Linked DNA regions of Chitinophaga caseinilytica. The main gene of each other region encodes a partner of the protein of the gene in region 2 in a complex. Links are inferred from orthologs where the notes say so. Each region holds a gene or a part of one and is shown on either strand. Other genes may lie near its edges. The genes, in order: tsaD and tsaB.

Region 1 (6,266 bases), 3.4 Mb from region 2 along the record:
CGCAACGCGATCTCCGCAAGCCCGTTTGCGGGCAGTTGCAGGCTGTCGCCGGAAATGCGACCGTTGATCCGCAGAGACGGCATGAGCACCTCGCCCGTGGTACTGAAAAACCGCCCGTATTGCATGGCGTCCAGGATGGGCAACCAGCTGTCCTGGTACGCCGGCAGTTTGTCGAGCATGAGGTAATTGACGTTCATGTGGGCGTACATTTCATTGTCGGGCGTAATGGTAAAAAGGTCGGCTTCGGCGATGACCGTTTTCCGCGTTCCCCAGTTATTCATATCGTCGAGCAGATCGAGCACCCGCCTGCCGAGACGCGGCTCGGAAAGGTCGGCGGGCATGGCTTTCCACGCTGCGCCCATGAACCTGTCTGACTGAAAAAAAGCTTCATGGTTGTAGATGTCCGGTGTGTTGACGGAGCCTTTCGTACGCGGATGCGCCGTCCAGGCCAGACCGCTTTCATCTTTGAGCAGTTGCAGCATTTCGGATGTATTGCCGATGTGGTACACTTTGCCGAAGCCTGGCCGGTCTTCGACATAGGGCGTCTGTTCCCGGCGCGACATCACCCAATATACCGGCCGCGGAAAAATATTCAGCCAATGCCCTCCGAAAAACTCGTTGGGCTCTTCTCCCGGCAACAGCAGGAAATCCTTATCCGACTGCTTTTCACAAAGTTCGAACAGCGCTTTCAGCTGCGGGAGCCGCTTTTCGTCCGGCCCTTTGGGATCGGCGGTATAATGGAATTCCGCCAGGTGCACAATGTCTACGCCCAGCCGTTTGAACACGTCCACGAACTCCGGCCGTTCCGGCACCGGTTTCCCCGCCAGCATCACTTTCATGACGAATTCGTTATGGAAATGGCTCGACATCGTTTTGAATCCCGGCAGCGGAACGTACCGGTCGTTATGCGTATACCGTTTTACCGCGGCAAAGGCCGCCGTTTCGCTTTCTGTATCGAGCAGACAGAAAAAGTTCATGCGTTGCTGCGTGCCTGGCGGCGCGTTGAACCAGGGAACGAAGCGCTTGTCGCCCTGCAATTCCTGCCGGATGCCGATCCCGTTTCCCGGCACCAATCCGCGGTAACCTTTGCCAAACCAGGTGAACCGGAGGTTGAAGGCTTCGTCCAGCGGATAGAAATACTGGTGCGGCGGAGGAAATACGGCCAACGTGCCCTGTTTCCCGGAAGCCGCGATGGCACGATATTTCACGGCAACGTTGCGGGCGGTGTCCGCTTTTGCAGCATTTGCGCGTATGAGCGAATCACCGGTATTGATCCATGAAAAAGTTTGCCAGTCTTTCGATGCGCTTGTAAAACCGGCATCGAACACGATCGCCTTGGCGTCTGTTTGGGTGGAAACAACGGCCGCCACGTTGAAGAGCGGGCTGCCGTGATAGAACGTGATTTCCAGGTTGCCTTCGAAGGTTTCTGCGGATATGGGCCCGATGGTGACGATCGTCCTGCTGCCTTCCGTTCTTACTGCCGCGTTGGTTTTCCTGATCGTCAGAACATGGCTCTGGAAGGGCCTTTCGGGTACTTTATCGAAAAAGATGTTCCAGCGGTTTTGGGATAGCAGGTCTCTCCTTCCCACGCTTACGACAAAAACCGGGTCAGCCTGTGCAGCGATACGTTTGCCGTCGAGGGAAATTTCCTGGAAAAGCGGATGGCCGGGCGCCAGGTTGAAAACGACTTTGCCGGTCCGGGAATTTCCGGCGGGCCAGGTTACTTTCATCTTACTGTTAATAGTCGGGTCAACCGTTTGCGCTTTGGCAAAATATAGGTTCAGCAGGGCGATCAAAGACAATGCTAGTTTCATGACGTGGAATTTCATCATTCAAAATACAGCATGAAGCCGGCGCGGCGTTCGTCGATCCGTTTCTAAATCTCGTCAATTTGTTTCAGGAAGCCGGCAGCAGTCAGAGATAGAGATAGAAAGGCTGCAGCAGTGCGGAAAACGCGGGGGTATATTGCCGGTGTTCGTCGTGGATGACAAGCGTTTCGGCGGGTTGTGCGTCGCCTTTTCCGAAGATGCCGACCGAACGAAAGGGCGCATGTGCGGGCGACTGTTGTATGTCGAGGAGTGCGCGGAGGGAATGGCCTTGCGCCTTGGCAAGTTCCTGGAAAATCCGGAACTCCGCGTACGGCAGCAAAATCGAAAAGCTGCCTCCGGGCGACAGCAATCTTGCGATGGCATCGAGCAGGTCAGCGTATCCCAGCGTAGCGGTATGCATCGCAGCGGTGCGCCGGGCATCGGGGCCGCGAAGGTCGTTCTGGAAAAACGGCGGATTGGTGATGATGAAATCGTAGGTTTCTGGGCTGGAAAATGTCCGGATGTCGGATTGCAGGCCGTGGAGCCGGGTGTTCCAGGGCGATCCGGCGAAATTGGCGATGGCTTGTGCGGCTGCGGCGGTGTCCAGTTCCACGGCGTCGATGATTGCCGGTGTTACCTGGGCGAGCATCAGGCTGAGGAGGCCTGTTCCGGTGCCGATGTCCAGCACGCGGGAGGGCGGGCGCGATTGGAGGCTGGCGGCCGTCCACGCGCCTTGAATGCACGCGTCGGTACAGACTTTCATGGCGCTGCCGGCCTGCTCTACCCTGAACTGCTTGAACTGGAACCAGGAATTCCCCATGTTTCGCTTATTCGAATGCCGCGCGGGCCGTGGGAACGGTATCCGCAGGACTGAAAGCCCCGGCGAGGTATTTGTAATGCGCCGTCATGGCGATCATGGCGGCATTGTCCGTACAATACTGGAACTGCGGGATGTAGACATTCCAGCCATTTTGCTTGCCGAGCGCCTCCAGGGCATTGCGCAGCCCGGAATTGGCGCTTACGCCGCCGGCGATGCAAATCTCCGTGATCCCCGTTTCCTGCGCTGCTTTCGCGAGCTTGTTCGTGAGAATCGTGACGATGCGGTGCTGGATGGACGCGCAGATATCGGCCAGGTGGGTTTCCACGAATGCCGGGTCTTTCGCCGTGTTTTCCTGCAGGAAATACAGGATCGACGTTTTAAGGCCGGAAAAGCTGAAATCCAGGCCGGGGATCTGCGGCTCGGGGAACCGGTAGGCTTTGGGATTGCCTTCTTTGGCGTATCTGTCGACCAGCGGGCCGCCGGGGTACGGCAGGCCGAGGAGTTTGGCGGATTTATCGAACGCTTCGCCGGCGGCGTCGTCGAGCGTTTCGCCGATGACTTTCATTTGCAGCGGCCCGTCTACCAGCACGATCTGCGTATGGCCGCCTGAAACGGTGAGGCAAAGGCAGGGAAAGGCCGGTTTGGGATCGTCGATGAAATTGGCGAGCACGTGCGCCTGCATATGGTGAACGCCGATCAGCGGGAGATCGAGCGCCAGGGCCATCGACTTGGCAAAGCAACTGCCGACCAGCAGCGAGCCGATGAGGCCGGGGCTTTGCGTGAATGCGATGGCGCTGAGGTCTTCCGGCTGCATGCCGGCTTTCTTCAGTGCCAGGTCTACCACCGGAACGATGTTTTCCTGGTGGGCGCGGGAAGCCAGTTCGGGCACTACCCCGCCGTATTGTTGGTGAACGGCCTGTCCGGCGATGACGTTGGACAGGATGGTCCCGTCGGAGATGACGGCTGCGCTGGTATCGTCGCAGGAAGATTCTATGGCAAGTATGTTAACCGGCATAAGTCCGCAAAGTTACGCGAAAACCACCGGAAATGCATGCCCTGCCGGCACACATGCACCTAAACCATTATATAAAAAGGCCATGGCCTGCGGGAACGGCCGTTCGGGCGGGCCATGGCTATTTTCGACGGGCAAGTGATTATTTGTTCTGGGCCAGCGAGCTGCCGAAGACTGTTTTGAGGAGCTCGGTGACGCGGGCGGCGGGGTCTTTACGGATTTTTTGTTCCTCCGCTCCTACTTCATGGAAGATGCCGTTGATGGCGCGTTCGGTGACGTAGGCGGTAAGGTCGGTATTGACGGGTGTTTTGGAGAATTTGTTATAGACGGTGAATACGTCTGCCCAATATTTGGTGGCGTCTACTTTCTTCAGGGCGTTGTTGATCACGGGGCTGAAGGCGGTGGTGAGGGCTGAAGTGGTTTTTTGCTTGAAATAGTTGGTAGCGGCGAAGTCGCCCCCGCGGAGGATACCGATAGCGTCGGTGATGGACATTTGTTTGATGGCGTTCACGAAGATGGGCGCAGCTGATTTGGCGGCTTCTTCGGCACCGCGGTTCATGGCGAGGATGGCTTTATCGACAACGTTGCCCATGCCGAGGTTGCGGAGGGTGGATTCCACTTTCTGCGCTTCGGGGGGCATGAGGATTTTGAGCATGGCGTTGGCGAAGAACCCGTTGGGCGCGGAAAGGCGGCTGGCGGAATTCTGGGCACCTATGCTGAGGGCTTCTTTGAGGCCTGCGGCGATCTGGAAACTGTTGGGCTGACCGGTGGTTGTGGTAGTGGGCAGCGTACTGAGGATCTGTTGAGTGGTCTCGCATCCCGAAAAGAGCGTCATGCAAAGGGCGCCGGCAAGGAATATGTGTTTCATCGGTTGATTTGAATTGCGTGCAAAGATATGGAGGGGAAGGCAATTGGTGTGCCAAAGAAGGAAGCTGCAACCCGGGATGGCTATGCAGCCGTTTCGCCGGACTGGATCGCCTGGAGCACGAAATCCAACTTAACGTCCAGGCTTTCAAGGAGTTTGTCGGCAAAAAATTCCTGCATGGGAAGGATATCCTTTTGGGATAGCTCGAACAGGTGGAGATATGTTTTCCGGTCAACTTCCTTAATGAAAATTGGCGGAAAACCGGTTTTCAGCAGTATCAGGTTTACGAAAATCCGGGCTATCCTGCCATTGCCGTCGCTAAACGGATGAATATCGAGAAACTGTTGATGAAATCGGGTGGCTATCGTAAGCGGATGCCGGTTGATATCAGCATAATCTACCCCGGTAAGTTGGTGATTGATGGCAGTCACGAGGGCTTCCATCGCATCCGGCACTTCGGCAGGAGGTAAATATCGATAAATTTTACCACCGCTCAGCATGGTCGCGTTCTCGAACATTTTAAAACGTCCGGGACTGTAATGACCGTCGTCTTCCCATTGAACGATGTATTTCATCAAGACTTTATGGAGTTGCAGGATGTTTTCAACGGATATCTTTTCCGTGCGGTGATTATCGAATACGACGTCCAAAATTTCCTGATGATTTATCACGTCCAGTATGTCGCTCGAAGCGTGGCTCCCTGGTGTAACAAGATCCTTCAATGCCGCAATCGTCTGTCCGAAAGTGAGCGCATTTCCTTCAAGCTTGTTGGAGTTATAGGTGAAGTCCGTTTTTACCATTTCGATAAACGAATCATCCCATTCCTTCATATCGTTAAGACTATCAATGCGGTTTTTCAGCGAATTGATCTTTTCGAATTTTTCAGTAGTCATGTTGTAGCGTCTTTCTTGTGATCTAACCCTTCGGTTTGGATTTTTTGAAGCCATCTTCGAAACAGGCTACGATGAATGATCAGTTTCCCGTCCTTCAAAGTCATCGTTTCTCCGATGATGAATGTTTGCAGGTCGTCCCGGAAAATGGGATCAACATCTTCCAGGAAGATGCAGTCCTTCTTTTCAAGTTTTTTTAACTCCGCTAATTTCATCGCAATGGGATTCAACTGATTCATGACTGAAATGCTGATTTTTGCCGTCGGTTCAATAACGCGGCACATTGGAGATTTCCGGAAATCGTCAATTGCTCCTGATCGCCACAACTGGGTCGAGCTTGCTGGCGGTGTAAGCGGGAATGAACCCGGCAATGATCCCCACGATCCCGGAAATGGAAAACCCGAGGATGATATTGCCGATCGAAAGCCCGATCTGGAAGGAGCTGAACATGTTCCTGGCGATCAGGGCGCCCCCGTAGACGAATAGCAGCCCCAGGCCACCGCCTACCATGCAAAGGATCATGGACTCGATGAGGAATTCCGTCAATATGACGCCCGGGCGGGCGCCTATGGCCTTTTTCAGGCCGATGATATTCGTTCTTTCCTTTACTGTCACGAACATGATGTTCGCGATCCCGAAACCGCCCACCAGCAACGCGAATGCTGCGATCATCCAGCCGCCGGCGTTGATGTAGGTAAAGAGCGTGGTGAGTTCCCCCTGCACCGTGGTGATCTCGTTCAGGGCAAAATCGTTCCCGTCTGCCGGTTTCAACCGCCGGATGGCCCGCATGGCCCCCGTGAGGTCGTCTTTCAGCTGCGCGGTGGGGATACCGTCAGCAGAACGGACCAATATGGTCGTATTCGTATTCCAG
Region 2 (6,100 bases):
CTGCGTGAAATGATGGCTGCCCACGTTGAGCAGGAGCGCCGAAGCGCCGTTGTAAGCCACGTGCACGAGCATCGACGGACAAAGATCGCGGAAGCGGAGGTAGAACGCGCCGGTCACCAGCCCCATCATGAACGCGCCCGGCATCTGCGAAGGGTCTGGATGCGCGAGCATGTACAGCAGCGCGCTCTGCACGAGCGCAACGCCGGAAGAATAGCGGTGGAGGAGGGCCTCCATGATGATTCCCCGGAACAGTATTTCTTCCATCATCGCCATGAGCATAACCGTGCAAATGATGGAATACGGCGAGCCGATGCGGATCGAGGTAAAACTCATGTCTGACCAAACCGGCAGCGGCAGGATGCTGCCCAGCCCGTCTTTCACCATCACCAGCGCAATGGCCATGGAAACACAAAGCAGGAACAACTCGCCGGTCATGTACAACCGCGGCATGAACTGGAAATTATCGCGCTTGCGGACGAGTGCGCAGACAATAACGCTCACACCGCCCAGGGTGTATAACCAGGAAAGGATTTCGGGAAATTGCAGGAGGTTGATGCCAGATACCAGGAACACGATCGCGCAGGGAATGATCCATCCCGCAAACAGTGCGATCTGCATTTGCCATGCGCCATTCAATGACAGACCATGCCTTGTTTTGACATACATATTAGTGCAGCTAAATTTTCTTCGGGTAGTTGACTAGTCTCGGCTGATACGTTCAGCTAATATAAGCATTTTTGCAGGCGCAAAACCTTATTTTTGCGGCATATGGAAAAACAAATCATCAACTCCACCAATGCGCCGGCACCGATCGGTCCGTACAACCAGGCCGTGCAGGCGGGCAACATGCTGTTCATCTCCGGCCAGATCGCGCTGAACCCGGAAAGCGGGCAGATGGAGCAAGACGATATCATCGCCGAAACCCATCGCGTGATGCAGAACCTCCGCAACATCCTTTCCGAGGCGGGTATGGATTTTTCCGATGTCGTGAAAAGCACCATTTTCATCATGAACATGGGCGATTTCGGGCAGATCAACGAAGTGTACGGGAAATATTTCACCGGTTATTTCCCCGCCCGCGAAACCGTGCAGGTAGCCGCATTGCCCAAAGGCGCCAATGTGGAGATTTCCATGATCGCCGTTAAATAACCGCCGATGGATATTCTTGTAACGGGCGACAGGCAGCGGTGGGACGCGTTTCGCCAGTCGAGGAACACCGGCGCGCACCGCGTTTTGTACGAACCGGAATTGCAGCCGCTGAAAGGCGGGGCAGACCTGGTGATCGACCTTTCGCTCGACGAGCGGCCGGAAAACCTCATGATCTACGCGCTGCGCCCCGAAATGCCCGTGCTGGGCTGCCTCGTGAAAACGCCGGCAGTGGCCTGGGAGGAACATCGGCGCGTATATGCCGTGAACTGGCTGCCCGGTTTTTACGGGATGCCGCGGCTGGAAGTGGGCATCCCCGCGGAAGGGGACGCCGAAACGCTGCGATCGGTCATGGCCGAACTGGGATGGGAATACGACACGGTGAAAGCGGCCGCAGGCCTCGTTACGCCGCGCACCGTCGCCATGATCGTCAACGAAGCCTATTTCACGGCGGAAGAAGGGACCGCTTCGCGGGAAGACATAGACATTTCCATGAAACTGGGCACCAATTATCCTTTCGGTCCGTTCGAATGGTGCCGGCGCATCGGCATCCGGAACGTTTACGAAGTGCTGCGCGCCGTGCACGCCGAAACGGGCAATGAGCGGTACCGCGTCTGCGATACGCTTGAACAGGAATACCAAACATTTATCCAACAACCCGACTAATTCCGGACATTGGCACAGATACTCCATATCGATACTGCAACTTCCATCGGCTCCGTATGCCTCGCGCGCAACGGGCAGGTGGTGGAAACGATCCACAATACCGACCAGCGCGAACATGCCGCTACCATTACCCGGAACATCGGGGAGCTGATGAAGCGCCACGGGGTGAATCCGCAAGACATCGACGCCATCGCGGTGAGCGCGGGGCCGGGGTCGTATACGGGGCTCCGTGTGGGGACGGCTACCGCGAAAGGATTGTGTTACACCTGGAAGAAGCCGCTCATCGCGATATCGACGCTGCAGATGATGGCGGCGGGGATGCAGGCGCAGCGGCCTTCCGAAGATGTGTTGTACGCCCCCATGATCGATGCGCGGAGGATGGAGGTGTTCACCGCCGTGTTCGATCAAAACCTCGAAGCACTGCTGCCGCCCCAGGCGATGGTGCTGGAACCGCACTCGCTCGACAACTTTATTGCACAGAAAACCGTCATTTTCTTTGGCGACGGGGCCCCCAAATGGCAGCAATTGTTAGGTGAGCCAACCAATACGCTTTTTCCATCCTACGTGATTTCGGCCGAACATATGGTCAGCCTTGCCGCGAAAGCCTTTGCGGATAAGGATTTCCAGGATGTGGCCTACTTCGCTCCGCACTACCTCAAAGCCTTCTTCCATCCCGGCAAAAAATAACATCCGTTGATTTTTTAGCAGATTTTTAGCATTTCCCGGCATCATATTACGCATAGAATTACGTTTATATCTGAAAGGATGTCGACGGACGGCAGATAGCGCCCGGAAGTGTCACGAAAGCGTCAAATTGTGGAAAAAACAGGGATATTCCGGGCTATATATTAAAAAAGAAGGTATAGAAATTTTTTTTATTGTGACAGATATTATAATTTTGTCTAATCAATATCCGCGATTATTGTCTAATAGTCCCGTTTTACTGTCCGTTGATCCCTGTCATTTCATTATTTTTTAAAACTATTTTGCGATGGAAAAACAATTATTAACTACCTCTTCTAATACTCTTATTATTTCTAGAGGTAACAATGAAAAAGATCAGATCAAATTGGATTACATTGCCGTTAAGAAAGCCGCGATGGTGTTGAGAGCGATCAACCACAAGCTCCGCCAGCAGATGATCAAGCTGCTGGAGGACCATAAGCGCATGACTGTAACGGAGATTTATGTGAAACTGCGCCTGGAACAGTCGGTAGCCTCCCAGCATCTCGCCATCCTGCGCCGCGCCGGGATCGTGATTACCGAAAGAGACGGCAAGTTTATCCATTATACCATCAACAAGCAGCGTATTGCCGAAGTGGCAAAATTCGTGGAAGAACTGGTGGGATAAGCCACACATCTTTCTTTTTCATAACCGTGCCCTACCCTGGGCCACCTACGATACTCAAAAGACCGCCCCTGAAGGCGGTCTTTTGTTTTTTCGTATTTTTGCTCAAATCAAAAACCACTATGTACATTAAGCAGTTGTATACCGGGTGCTTATCGGAAGCCGCCTATTATATCGAGTCGGAGGGTGAGGCAGCCATCATCGACCCCCTGCGCGACATTGAGCCCTATCTTGAACTGGCCCACGAAAGAAATGCCGCCATTAAATATATTTTCGAGACGCACTTTCATGCCGATTTCGTTTCCGGTCACCTCGACCTGGCCGCTGCCACCCATGCGCCGATCGTTTATGGCCCTGAAACCAAAACCGGGTTCCCGGTGCATATCGCCAAAGACGGGGAAGAATTCCGCATCGGCAAATTGACCGTTCGCGCCCTTCACACCCCCGGCCACACGCTGGAAAGCACTTGCTACCTCCTGCTCGACGAAGCCGGCGAACCGAACGCCATTTTTACGGGAGACACCCTCTTTGTAGGGGATGTTGGCCGTCCGGACCTCTTCAGCGGCAACCTCACCAAAGAACAACTGGCCGGCATGCTGTTCGAATCCCTCAACACGAAAATCAAAACCCTGCCAGACGGCGTGATCGTATATCCCGCGCATGGCCCGGGCTCGTCTTGCGGAAAGAACCTCGGTCCCAATACTTCCTCCACCATCGGCGAGCAAAAGCGCGACAATTACGCGCTCCTCGCAGATAACAAAGACGAATTCATCCGCCAGGTGACCGACGGTCTCAGCACCCCGCCGCAATATTTCCCCATCAACGCACAAATCAACAAGGAAGGTTACGACGCCATGAACAAAGTCATGGAGCGCAGCCTGCAACCTTTATCCATAGCCGCTTTCAAGGAAAAGTCGGAACATGGCGCCGTTATCCTCGACACGCGCCACGCCACCACTTTCACCGAAGGCTTCGTGCCCGGCTCCATCAGCATCGGGCTGGAAGGCCGCTTCGCCGAATGGGCGGGCAGCCTCCTGCCGTTCGATAAAGCGATGGTCCTCGTTACCGCGCCCGGCCAGGAAGAAGAAACGATCGTCCGCCTCGCGCGCGTAGGTTTCGACAAAGTGGAAGGCTACCTCGAAGGCGGGTTCGACGCCTGGAAGAACGCCGGCGAAAAGATGGATATGATCATTTCCGTAGACCCCGACGAGTTGGCGATGGACATCCCGCACGACGAAAACCTCCAGGTGATCGACGTCCGCAAACCGGCAGAATTCGCCGACGGCCATGTGAAAGACGCGGTGAACCTCACGCTCAGCGAGCTCACAGACCCCGGTACCATGGCCCATCTCGACGAGCACCTCAACCTTTACGTTCATTGCCAGGGCGGCTACCGCAGCGTGATCGCCTGCTCGCTCATGAAGCGTGAAGGCATCCATAACCTCCGCAACGTAAACGGCGGATTTGCGAAAATGAAAGACGAGAAAGGGATCGAAATCAAGAAGGAAAAGAACGTTCTCAACTAAGATTAACAAAACTTTTGATAGGAGCCGGGGCCGCATGGTCCCGGCTTTTTCATATCTGGCAGGAGTTTTGCGCTCCAGGCGTACAACGTCCCGTATGCCCGAAACGCTCCAGATCCCCCGGGAAATCGTTTCCCTGTTCGACCATACTTACAGTCGCCCCGCCCGGCAACTGCTGGAAGATTTTTTTCGCAGCGGCGGGCTTTCCCTTCAGCAGATCCTTCACCGGCAGGCGGTTTTGAAGACGTTTATCCGGCACTGGAAGCATCTCCAGCATTTTGCGTATTCCCGCTATGATTTCGAGGAAGTGCTGACATTCACCACCCAGGCCGATTATTTCGCTTACGAGTTCCCGGGCGTGTGGGCGAGGATGTTCCCTTCCACCAACCGAAAGCTCGTGCGCGGCAAAAGTGTGCAGGTGATGTTCTTTTTCGAGCGGCTGGATGCGTTTTACTTCCCTTTGCCGGAAGACATTGGATACCCGGAGGCATTCCAGGAAAAGGTGGACCGGATCCAGCGGGTGCTCGCACGGTTGAAGATCAAAAGGGGCGTGGAGGCGGTGCATAAAGACCGGTTTGGTGATTTTCATGCTTCCATGCTGCTGAAAGAGCTGCAGGAAATGAAACAACGCAAGCAGCTCGATCCTTTCTGGGAAGCGTTGCACGAATTCGAGCTATATTGGTCGCTGGCGAAAGGGATCATTGCCCATGGGCTGACGTTCCCGGAGTTCCATGAAGGGCCCCTCCGGCTGGAGGGGTTTTATCATCCGCTGGTGAAGAATGCGGTGCGGAACGATTTTACGGGCGGCTCGAATATCGTATTGCTGACGGGCCCGAATATGGGTGGGAAGTCGACCGCCATGAAGGGGATCGGGCTCTGTGTGATGTTGGGGCACCTGGGCCTGGGCGTGCCGGCGGAGCAATGCGCCCTGCCGATGTTCGATTCTTTCATGGCCGCCCTTAACGTCACCGACGATATTTCAACCGGCCTGAGCCATTACATGCAGGAAGTCATCTACCTCAAAAGCGTTGCTGAAGCCGCCGTAGCGGGGCAGCGCTGCTTCGCCATGTTCGATGAATTGTTCAGCGGCACCAATACGGAAGAGGCCGTGGCGTTGCTGGTGCAAACGGTACGGGGTTTGCAGCGTTTTTCATCCGGATTGTTCATCATTTCCACCCATTTGATAGAAATCCGTCCCGCGCTGGAAAGCGTGCCCTACGACGCGATGCAGATGGAAGCGCGGATCGACGATGGCGTTCCGGTACAAACATACCGGTTGAAGCCCGGCTGGTCGGAGCTGAAATTGGGTAACCTGCTTTTTGACCTGGCGGGTTTGCATGAGTTGCTGGGTAAAAACCCATCAAATTAATTTCCCCAATCTAAACATCTCCGCTACGGCGTTGTTGTACTAAATACC

The links.
Region 1: the proteins of tsaB (region 2) and tsaD are in contact, whole or in part, in a solved structure (PDB 4WQ4), measured with the Escherichia coli proteins. The link is inferred for Chitinophaga caseinilytica from one-to-one orthologs.

Annotation. Positions count from the first base shown.
Region 1 is NZ_CP150096.1:4,245,041-4,251,306, reverse strand. The notes cover bases 1,640-4,629. They hold tsaD (tRNA (adenosine(37)-N6)-threonylcarbamoyltransferase complex transferase subunit TsaD), read right to left. Parts: upstream 3,644-4,629; coding sequence 2,636-3,643; downstream 1,640-2,635. Other genes in these bases: WJU22_RS17425 (Fic family protein), read right to left, coding at 4,589-4,629; WJU22_RS17430 (DUF4197 domain-containing protein), read right to left, coding at 3,783-4,508; WJU22_RS17440 (tRNA1(Val) (adenine(37)-N6)-methyltransferase), read right to left, coding at 1,915-2,628; WJU22_RS17445 (hypothetical protein), read right to left, coding at 1,640-1,814. Outside these bases: more of WJU22_RS17445, read right to left, coding at 1-1,639; more of WJU22_RS17425, read right to left, coding at 4,630-5,398; WJU22_RS17420 (hypothetical protein), read right to left, coding at 5,395-5,634; WJU22_RS17415 (ABC transporter permease), read right to left, coding at 5,699-6,266.
Region 2 is NZ_CP150096.1:842,527-848,626, reverse strand. The notes cover bases 837-3,660. They hold tsaB (tRNA (adenosine(37)-N6)-threonylcarbamoyltransferase complex dimerization subunit type 1 TsaB), read left to right. Parts: upstream 837-1,821; coding sequence 1,822-2,499; downstream 2,500-3,660. Other genes in these bases: WJU22_RS03600 (MBL fold metallo-hydrolase), read left to right, coding at 3,283-3,660; WJU22_RS03605 (ArsR/SmtB family transcription factor), read left to right, coding at 2,882-3,163; WJU22_RS03615 (3-hydroxyacyl-CoA dehydrogenase family protein), read left to right, coding at 1,156-1,812; WJU22_RS03620 (RidA family protein), read left to right, coding at 837-1,149. Outside these bases: WJU22_RS03625 (type II CAAX endopeptidase family protein), read right to left, coding at 1-618; more of WJU22_RS03620, read left to right, coding at 769-836; more of WJU22_RS03600, read left to right, coding at 3,661-4,686; WJU22_RS03595 (MutS-related protein), read left to right, coding at 4,781-6,052. UniProt on the Escherichia coli protein: Required for the formation of a threonylcarbamoyl group on adenosine at position 37 (t(6)A37) in tRNAs that read codons beginning with adenine.